DNA from 2 places in the Dyella sp. 01L423 genome. Region 2 is predicted to be linked to the other one. Evidence: predicted binding sites of a transcription regulator. Region 2 holds the regulator's gene; the other holds the start of a gene.
The links. The regulator sigma-54, encoded in region 2, starts transcription at its own class of promoters, with help from an activator protein. The targets are predictions, from matches to a motif close to TGGCACGNGCNTTGC.
Positions count from the first base shown of each region.

Region 1: a site for sigma-54 is predicted at 2,676-2,690, ahead of glnA (type I glutamate--ammonia ligase). Genes of this name have one in related genera too.

Region 1 is NZ_JBFTSI010000009.1:32,582-37,919, forward strand. It holds gene AC1DMY_RS19355 (M23 family metallopeptidase) at 1-1,092, shown strand, start outside; gene glnA (type I glutamate--ammonia ligase) at 1,214-2,629, opposite strand; gene AC1DMY_RS19365 (undecaprenyl-diphosphate phosphatase) at 2,953-3,750, shown strand; gene AC1DMY_RS19370 (winged helix-turn-helix domain-containing protein) at 3,796-5,338, shown strand, end outside.
Region 2 is NZ_JBFTSI010000004.1:158,136-163,473, reverse strand. It holds gene rapZ (RNase adapter RapZ) at 1-571, opposite strand, end outside; gene hprK (HPr(Ser) kinase/phosphatase) at 575-1,525, opposite strand; gene hpf (ribosome hibernation-promoting factor, HPF/YfiA family) at 1,644-1,967, opposite strand; gene AC1DMY_RS13390 (RNA polymerase factor sigma-54) at 2,259-3,737, opposite strand; gene lptB (LPS export ABC transporter ATP-binding protein) at 3,861-4,580, opposite strand; gene lptA (lipopolysaccharide transport periplasmic protein LptA) at 4,580-5,197, opposite strand; gene lptC (LPS export ABC transporter periplasmic protein LptC) at 5,088-5,338, opposite strand, start outside.

The DNA of each region.
Region 1 (5,338 bases), on a different contig from region 2:
CCAGCCGTCATGGCGCAACGTGCGCCGCTGCATCAGTCATTCGACCTGCGCGTGCCTTGGACACCCGAGCCGGTGGTGGTCGCGGGCAAGGCGTCGCTGGTGTACGAGCTGCATCTCACCAATGAGGCGCAGGCGACGCTCACGATCCAGCGCATTGACGTCCTCGACGATCAACAACACCTGCTTGCCGAGCTCGCGGGCAGCGAACTCACGGCAGCCATCGGCAGGGCCGATCGCGCGAAAGGTGAGGAGCGCCTGCATATGGCGCCAGGCATGGCGGCTGTGGCGTATCTCTCCGTTCCTCTTGCCGACACCGCCGCCGTGCATCTGCGCCACCGTGTGGTTTATGCGGATCAGGAGAATCCGCACCTCACCACCGAGGGCGGCGGCGTCTCATCAGCCAGTCGCGCACCTGCGCAACTCGGTCCGCCCTTACGTGGCGGCCCATGGGTGGCGATCTACGATGCCCGTTGGGAACGCGGCCATCGCCGCGTGCTCTACACCATCGACGGCAGCGTCAAAGTGCCTGGGCGCTTCGCCATCGATTGGATTCTGCTCGGACCGCACGGTGGCTTCGCTAAAGACAAGGGCGAGTTGCCCAAGCAATGGTTCGGCTATGCCGCCGACGTGATGGCCGTGGCCGATGCCACCGTGGCATCCACCGGTGAAGGCATCGCCGAGCCGGCAACGCTCGCGGAAGGCGCCGCCCACAAAGTGCCGCTTGAAAATGCTGCCGGCAACTATGTGGCACTGGATCTGGGCAATGGACGCTACGCGTTCTACGAACATCTCAAGCCCGGCAGCATCCGCGTGAAAGCTGGCCAGCGCGTGCATCGTGGCGACGTCATCGGGCAACTGGGCTTTACCGGCGAGTCCACAGGCCCGCATCTGCACTTTCACGTGAGCGACGCCAACGCACCGCTTGCTGCCGAGGGATTGCCGTATGGGCTGCAGTCGTTCCGCGTGCTCGGCGCTTATGCATCGATCGAGGACTTCGCGCACGGCAAGCCGTGGACGCCCATGAAACCCGCCGTGTCCGCTAGCGGATTCCCTGCGGCCCTTGCCGTTGTGGATTTCAGCAACGGCCACTGACGAAAAGCCGCATCACGCCATGGTCGATGGCTGGCAATGGCATGGCGAGATGCATAGCGACTGAAAAAACGAAGGGCGCCGAAGCGCCCGTCGTCTCTGTGTGTTTCGCTACAACTCGCGATCAGAGCGCGTAATACATCTGGAATTCCAGCGGATGCGTGCTGGCGCGGTAGCGGGTCACTTCCTGCATCTTCAGCGCGATGTACGCATCGATGAAGTCGTCGGTGAACACGCCGCCGGCCTTGAGGAAGTCGCGGTCCTTGTCGAGCGCGTTGAGCGCTTCGTCGAGGCTGGCGCACACCTGCGGGATGTTCTTCTCTTCTTCCGGCGGCAGGTCGTACAGATCCTTGTCGGCCGGTGCGCCCGGGTCGATCTTGTTGATGATGCCGTCGAGGCCGGCCATCATCAGCGCGGTGAACACCAGGTAGCCGGAGTTCATCGGATCGGGGAAGCGCACTTCGATGCGGCGGCCCTTCGGGCTGGACACGTACGGAATGCGGCAGCTGGCCGAACGGTTGCGGGCCGAGTAGGCCAGCATCACCGGCGCTTCGAAGCCCGGCACCAGGCGCTTGTAGCTGTTGGTGGTGGAGTTGGCGAACGCGTTGATCGCCTTGGCGTGCTTGAAGATGCCGCCGATGTACCACAGCGCCGTCTGCGACAGGCCGCCGTACAGATCGCCCGCGAACATGTTGTTGCCGTCCTTCGCCAGCGACTGGTGCACGTGCATGCCGCTGCCGTTGTCGCCGACGATCGGCTTGGGCATGAAGGTGACGGTCTTGCCGTTCTGGTGGGCGACGTTCTTGATGACGTACTTCATGGTCATCAGTTCGTCGGCCTTCTTCACCAGCGTGTTGAACTTCACGCCGATCTCGCACTGGCCGGCATTGGCCACTTCGTGGTGATGCACTTCAACGACCTGGCCCAGCGACTCGAGCACTTTGCACATGTCGGCGCGCAGGTCGCCCAGCGAGTCGACCGGGCTGACCGGGAAGTAGCCGCCCTTCACGCCCGGACGGTGACCCGTGTTGTTGTCGTCGTACTTGTAGCGCGAGCTCCACGCGGCTTCTTCGGAGCCGATTTCGTAGAACACGCGGCCCATGTCGTTCTGCCAACGCACGGAATCGAAGATGAAGAATTCCGGCTCCGGACCGAAGAACGCCGTGTCGGCGATGCCAGTGGACTTCAGGAACGCCTCACCGCGCTTGGCGATGGAACGCGGGTCGCGGCCGTAGGCCTGCATGGTCGACGGCTCGAGCACGTCGCAGTGCAGGATCATCTGGGTGTGGGCGCTGAACGGGTCGAGGTAGGCGGTGTCCGGATCGGGCATCAGCACCATGTCCGATTCGTTGATGCCCTTCCAGCCGGCAATCGACGAACCGTCGAACATCTTGCCGTCCTCGAACGTGCCCTCGTCGATGGCATGGGCCGGGAACGTCACGTGGTGGTGCTTGCCGAGCATGTCGGCGAAGCGGAAGTCGACGAATTCGACCTCGTGTTCCTGGATCAGGTCGAGCACTTTCTGGACGGGGGACGACATGGACAACCTCGACGGGCGAAAAGGTGAGTAATCGACAGGCGTCTGAGCAAGCCGCGTGCCAAGGGGAATGAGCTTTTTATATCAATGGTTTAATTACTGCAAATCGATGGTGACGCCACTAGATTGCACGATGATGAAACATCGATAAGCACCATCTTGGTGCAACCATAACCGGCCTGGCGTTCCCGCGTTTATATGATTTGCCGTGCGGCGGAATCAGCCGCATCGGATACAACGCGCCCCAAAAACGCCACGCCGGTCGCTTAAGCTATGCCGCTTTGCGCCGGTATGGAACCGGGGCCGACCTCACCGCCGGAGTCTCCGTGAGCGACATCATCAACGTCATCCTGCTTGGCATCATCGAAGGCATCACCGAGTTTCTCCCCATTTCCAGCACGGGTCACCTGCTGATCGCCGAGAAGTTCGGCCTGGGCGAGCGCTCTGACTTGTTCAACGTGGGCATTCAGGCGGGCGCGATCCTGGCGGTGACCTTCATCTACTGGAGCCGCATCTGGCAGTTGTTCACGCAGTGGCGTGACCCGGCCAACCGCGATTACCTGGCCAAGCTGTTCGTGGCCTTCATGATCACGGCGGTGCTCGGCTTCATTGCGGTGAAGCTCGGCTTCAAGCTGCCTGAAGCAGTGACGCCGGTAGCGTGGGCCTTGGTCATCGGCGGCATCTGGATGCTGGCTGCCGAACGGCTCGCCGCCCGCCAGCCCGATCGCACGCAGGTGACCTGGCGCGTCGCGATCCTGGTCGGCATCGCGCAGATGATCGCGGGCATCTTCCCGGGCACCTCGCGTTCGGCCGCCACCATTTTTACGGCGATGCTGTTTGGCACCAGCAACCGCGCGGCCGCGACCGAGTTCGCGTTCCTGGTGGGTATTCCCACCATGTACGCGGCCACCGGCTATGAATTGCTGAAGGTGCTCAAGGATGGCGGCGTACACCACGAAGACTGGACCGCTTTCGGCGTCGGCTTCGTGGTCTCGGCCATCGTCGCCTTCGTGGCAGTGAAGTGGCTGCTTGGCTATATCCGCAGCCATCGTTTCACGCCGTTCGCGATCTACCGCATCGTGCTGGGCATCGCCCTGCTGTTGCTGATTCCCGCAGGCGCCTGAGCAAACCGTGCGAGGATCACGTCGGCACACTGACCTCCTCGCCGCATGAGCGCCACGCGTTACCGACTGCTGGATCTTTCCATCGACGTCACGCGCCAGCGCGTGACGCGCGATGGCGCGACGCTCGATGTCCAGGGGCTCTCGTTTCAGTTGCTCGCGTGCTTGCTGAAGCACGGCGTGGACGTGGTGGACTTCGACACGCTGATCGCCGAGGTCTGGGCGCCCGCCGTGGTGAACGAGGAAACCGTTACGCAGCGCGTGAAGTTGCTGCGGCAGGCGCTGGGCGACGACGGCCGCGCCCCGCGTTACATCCGCTCCGTGCGCGGGCGCGGCTACCAGTTGTGCGACATGCCGGTGGCCGAGGAAGCAGCAGCACCCACCGCGACCCGCGTACCGCGTCGATGGATCGCACTCGCCATGGGCCTGTTCCTGCTCGCGGTGGCGGGCATCGCCTGGTGGCTCACGCCCCAGCGCATCCACAAGCCATCCGCCACGCAGGAGCTGGTGCAGCGCGCGAGCTACTACGCGGGCATCGGACAACGCGACAACAACGAACGCGCCATCGCGCTTTATCAGCAAGCGCTCGCGTCGACGCCGCGAAATCCCGATGCGCGGATCGGCTTGAGTCGCGCGTACAGCGCGCGCGTCTGTCTCTACAACTTCCCCTACCAGTGGGCGCAGCAGGCGCAGAAGCTGGCCGACGACGCCGTTGCTGGCGAACCCTCCCGCGCTTCCGCCTGGTCGGCGCTCGGCTATGCACGGGATTGCCTGGGCGATATCGATGCCGCCATCGAGGCCTACCAAAAAGCCCTGGCACTCGACGCCGGCGATGACGCCACGCGTGCCTCCGCCGCCTACCTCTATCAGGAGCGCGGGCGCATCGACGAGGCGCTGCACGCCAACCTGGACATGCGCGGCGACGCTACACACGTGCGCTTCCGCGAGGTGCAGATCGCCCGCGAGATGGCTCTGCTTGGATTTGACGACGAGGCCGAGGCACGTCTGGCGCGCAGCTTCCAGCTTTATCCCGATAACGTGTTTTCCAATATCGCGTGGCCACGTCACCTGTTCCTGCACGGCCGCCCGGTGGAAGCGCAGCAGGCACTGGATGAAGCGCTGACGCGCAACACGCCGCACGTGGAGCTGTACGTGCTGCAAGGCGAACTCGCGCTGCTGCGCAACGATCGCGACGCGGCGCTTGCCGCTTTCGTGCATGCCCGGCAACTTCGCCCGCAGATGGGTCTGCCGGGCACGCTGGAGGGGCTCTACGGAAAGGACGCACCAAGCGCCGGCTGGCTCACCGCGCGCGTCGACGCAGTGCGTGACGAAGCGTCACGCCATACGCTGTATCCCGGCGAATTGCTCGAACTGGCGATGCTGCTGCAGGCGCAAGGCCAACGCGATGCCGCCCTCGATGCCGTGCAGACCGCCGTCAAACAGGGCTACAGCGACGCGGCGTATCTGCAGGTGTCGCCGTTGCTCAAGCCGCTGTCGTCCGATCCGCGCTACGCGGCGGCGATCGGCGTGATCAACCGCCGCGTGGCCGAACAGCGCCAGCGCGTGCTGGCGGCGACATGGTGCCCGCCAG
Region 2 (5,338 bases):
GCAAGCCGCGGCGGAACGCGAACGACTGGAACATCAGGGTGAGGCCTTCGGTGGCTTCCGCATAGCCGGCAGCGAACAGGCGGCGCAGCTGATGCACGTTGAGCTCGCTCGAATCGATCACTTTGTCGGCAATAGCCGAGAGCGGGCGCAGCACGCGGCGTTCTTCGGCGATCGCATCAGCCAGCGACAGGCCCTGCCACGACAGCGGGTGGCGGCGACGCGTTTCCGAATAGCGCTTGATCAGCACATCGTCGCGGCAGTCGAGGAAGATCAGATGCGCCTTCACGCCCGCCGCGGCCAGCTCCGACAGGATGGCCGGCATGCGCTTGAGGTCTTCGCCAGGATTGCGCACGTCCACGCCCACGGCGACGTGGCGACGCTTGCCTTCCACATTGCGGCTCACCGCCGCGACCAGCTGCGGCAGCAGGGCGGTGGGCAGGTTGTCGACGCAGTAGAAATCCAGGTCTTCCAGCGCGCGCAAGGCCACTGTCTTGCCACCACCGGACATGCCGGTGAGCACGATCAGATTGATCGCGTCGGCTGGGTTGCTAGTGGATTTCGTGTCGCTCATGGGTCACCACGGAGGCAGCCGGCGCATCTGGTGCGCCTGGCGGTCGATGAAAGTCTGTGCCGGGTCGATGCCCTTGCTCTTGAGCACGTGGTTGCGCACGGCGGCTTCGACCAGCACCGCAAGGTTGCGGCCGGGCGCCACCGGGATGGTGATCATCGGCACTGGCACCTCGAAGATTTCGCGGTGCCCGATATCGCCCGTGAGGCGAGTGAGTCCATCGGTGTCTTCCCCCTCGCGCAACGGTTTCAGGTGCACGACGAGGCGAAGGTATTTGGATGGCTTGACCGCCGTGTGACCAAACATCTCGCGCACATTCAGCACGCCCAGGCCGCGCACTTCCAGCAGGTCCTGCAGCAGCTCGGGGCAGGTGCCGTCGATCACATCCGGCGCGATCAGGGTGAATTCGGTGGCGTCGTCGGCAACCAGTCGATGACCGCGGCTGATCAGTTCCAGCGCAAGCTCGCTCTTGCCCGAGCCCGATTCGCCGGTGATCAGTACGCCGATCGAAAAAACTTCCAGAAACACGCCATGCAGCGTGACCTTGGGCGCCAGGATGCGCGCCAGGTGGTATTGCATCCAGGTCAGCAACTCGTGGCCGCGCTTGGAGCTGATCCATAGCGGCGTATTGGTTTCTTCCGCCACTTCGCGCAGGTCGCTGGGGATGGCCTGATCCTTGGTCACGATCATCGCCACCGGCTGATAGGCGGCAATCTTGTTGATCGCCTCCCAGCGCTGGCGCGAATCGAGGCTGTCGAGGTAGTTCAGCTCCTCGGTGCCGATGATCTGGATCTTGTTCGGATAGATGACGTTGAGGTAGCCGATCAGCGAGGGGCGGCGCGTGGTCGTCGCGGCTTGTTCGAGCGCGCGCGACTCGCCGCGCATGCCGGAGACCCAGCGCAAGGCCATGCGCTCGTGAACGCTGTCATAGAGTTGTCGGGCGGAGAGCCGGTCCAAGCTTTGTCCTTTGCGCCGCCGGAACAGGGCAGCCACATGGACATTGTGCCAGTTCGCACCGGCGGACGCCTTGGATGAGGCAGAGGGCCCGCCCGGAGCCGGGCGGGCCTGGCACAGATCAGCCGTACAGGCGCTCCTCGCGGGCGGCGCGCTGATGTTTGTCGCAGATCTTCTCGCGGTACTTGCGCAACTGGGTCACCAGCTTGTCGAATAGCACGTCGATGGAGACGTACATGTCATTCTCAAGCGCTTCGGCGTGCAGGGTGCTGCCCGTGACATTGAGCGTGCCCTCGGCGCGCTGCTGCAGTTTGTTCACGGAGAGAACGATGCTCAGGCTGAGAATGCGCTCATCGAGGCGGGTGAGGCGGTCAAGCCGGTTGTTCACGTGATCCCGGAGGGCCGGGGTGACTTCAATCTGCTGACCGCTGAGTTGAACTTGCATGTTGCGCCTCCTCTGGTACTTGCCGCAGACGCGGCTGGAATCGATGCGCCGGTCGCCCATGTCGTGGCCGACACACCTTTGAAAACTCCGGTATTGCGAAGGTTTTCTCAGGCCTCCTCACCAAGTCGGGATAGTCACTATGCACCTCTGAAGTTGCCTGTGCGTTAGAAAGACCTTCACGCCTCAGACATGACAGCTTTCCCGTCGTATCGACTTACCTATGAGTATGGGGACGCCTTTTTTGCCGCCAAGTTCCCGGGGCGACGTTGCCGCAGATGCGGGCAAACTCGTTCAGCCAGCGCGCTGGCGCTCGCTGGAACTGGGGATGCGCATGGCTTCGCGGTACTTGGCGACGGTGCGTCGGGCAACCTGAATGCCCTTGCGATGCAACTCCTCCGCGATGGCCTGGTCGGACAGCGGCTTGCGCGGGTCCTCGGCATCGACCAGCTTGCGCAGCATGGCCTGGATGGCGGTGGCCGACGCGCTGCCACCGTCTTCGGTGGACACGCCGCTGGAGAAGAAATGCTTGAGTTCGAACGTGCCCCGCGGCGTATGGATGTATTTGCGGGTAGTTACACGTGAAATGGTCGATTCGTGCATGCCCACTTCCTCGGCCACTTCGCGCAGCACCAGGGGGTGCATCGCTTCGGGGCCGTAATCGAGGAAGGCGCTCTGCCGGCGCACGATGGCTTCGGCCACCTTCAGCAGCGTCTCGGCGCGCGATTCCAGGCTCTTGATGAGCCAGCGGGCCTCCTGCAGCTGTCCGCGCATCCAACTGGCGTCGGTGCCACGGGCCTGGGCGATCAGACCGCAGTAGTGCTGGTTGAGGCCGAGCCGCGGCTGGCAATCGGGATTGAGACTGACCCGCCAGCGACCGACGTCTTTGCGTGCATAGACGTCGGGGGCGACATATTCGACCGGCGTGACATCAAGCGCTGCGCCCGGTCGCGGATCGAGGCTGCGGATCAACACGGCCGCTGCCGCGGTGTCGTCTTCGCTCACGCGCAGCTTGCGCGCGAGACGTGCGATGTCATTGCGCGCGAGCAATTCCAGTTCGGCGTCAACGATACGCAACGCGAGTTCGCGCTGCGGCGTGTCCGCATCAAACTGCTCGAGCTGCACGCGCAGACAGTCGCGCAGGTCGAAGCTTGCCACGCCCGTCGGATCGAAGCGCTGCAGCATGTGCCGCACATACTCCACTTCCGCTTCGGTCGCCCTGATGTCGGCGGGAAGCGCTGCGATCAGCGATTCCATGCTCTCGGTGAGATAGCCATCCGGATTGAGCGCGTCGATCAACACCGTGGCGATGGTGCGATCGCGCGCGCTCATATGCGTGAGGTTGAGCTGCCACAGCAGATGTTCCTGCAGCGTTTCCTGCGCGGCGCTTTGCGGCTCGAAGCCGTCTTCATCCGGGTTGTTGTTGCGCGACGAAGCGCCGCTGAGCGAGAAGTCGACCGGATCGTCGCTGCCGCCGTCGCGCTCCACATCCCCCCATTCGGGTGCTTCGGCGTCGTCGACGGTATCGCTGCTGCTGCTGGAGCTGGACGAGCTGACCGGTATCGCATCCATCGGTGGCTCGGACTCGCGTTCGTCGCCCTCGAGATTGTCGGGATTGTCGTCGGCGAACTCGAGCAAAGGATTGCTTTCGGCTATCTGACGCAGCTCAGCCTCAAGCTCAAGCTGCGACAGCTGCAGGAGGCGGATGGCCTGCTGCAACTGTGGTGTCAGCGTGAGCTGTTGATTGAGGCGAAACTGCAGTCCGGGTTTCATGCCAGCCGGTCAGGATGAACGTGAAGGTCATCCTAACTCTTGCCTCCGAGGTCGGCCATAGGTCGAAGGCGAATTCGCGTACTACCTCAGATTTAGTGCGGAAAGCCGCCTGTTCCGAGGCCGTTACAGGCGGAATTCGCGACCCAGGTACACCTCGCGGACCTTTTCGTCGGCCAGAATGTGTGCTGGCGTTCCGCGCGAAAGCACTTCACCGTCGTTGAGGATGTACGCGCGATCGCAGATGCCCAGTGTCTCGCGCACATTGTGGTCGGTGATCAGCACGCCGATGCCGCGTTCCTTGAGATGGCGCACGATGCGCTGGATTTCGCCCACCGAAATGGGGTCGACGCCCGCAAAGGGTTCGTCCAGCAGCATGTAACGCGGATGCGCGGCCAGTGCGCGTGCAATTTCCACGCGACGGCGTTCGCCACCGGACAGGCTGATGCCCTTCTGGTCGGCGATATGCGAGATCTTCAGCTCGTCCAGCAGGCTTTCCAGCTCGTTGGTGCGACGCTTTTCGTCCCAGCCTTCACGCAGTTCCAGCACGGCCATGATGTTGTCGGCGACGGTAAGACGACGGAACACCGAGGCTTCCTGCGGCAGATAACCGATACCGAGCTTGGCGCGCTGGTGCATCGGCAGGCCGGTGATGTCCTGCTTGTCCAGCTTGATGGTGCCGGCGTCGGCTTCGATCAGGCCGACCACCATGTAGAAGCATGTGGTCTTGCCCGCGCCATTAGGGCCGAGCAGACCGACCACTTCGCCTTCGCGAATGGAGAACGCGAAGTCGCGCACGACCTGGCGCGCCTTGAAACTTTTTTGCAGACCTTCAGCAGAAAGCATCAGTGGCCCTCGGCCGGTTTCGCGGCCGGTTGCGGCGGCGCAGGCGGCGTGCCCGGCTTCGGCGGCGTGGCGGCGGGAGCGCCCGCCGGCTTCTGCTTGGGCAGGATCACACCGTGCACCAGGCCGTCGCCGGCCGCTTCACCGGTGATCAGCGAGGTCTGTGTGTTGTAGACCAGCTTGTCGCCATGGAACTCGCCGCGACCTTGCTGGCGCACCACGGCGTTACCCGTGAGCACCGCAATGCCGTTGATGTTGTCGTAGTCCAGCTGCAAGGCGTCGCCCTGCATCAGGTTGCCGGCGTCGTCGAGCTGCTCGATATGGGCCAGGTTGCCGGTCACGACCGCGCGTGCGACCTGGGTGTCGGCATCCAGATACAGCTTGGCCAGGGCGCCGGTCAGCTTCATCGTGCCCTGCGTGGCCACGACATTGCCGGTGAGCGTGGTGACCGTATTGGGCGCGTTGAACCCGTCCATGGACTTGGACGAGAAGTTCATCGGCTGATTGCGGTCATCCTGCTTGGCCAGCGCCGGCTGCAGGATGAGCAGTCCCAGGCCCAGCAGGGCGAGGTGCAGCTTGAGACTTCTTGGGTCGCGGCGGAAACGAGCCGGTGACTTCATCGAACAGCTCCAGATGATTGGTGTTGAGGTTGGCACGCATGCCCACCCCGTTAAGTGTACGTGCGCCTTGCTTCATATGCGCTGGGGCGTCCGTCACCATTCGGTTTTCTTTTGGCCAGGCAGTGACCTCGGAGGTGTGCA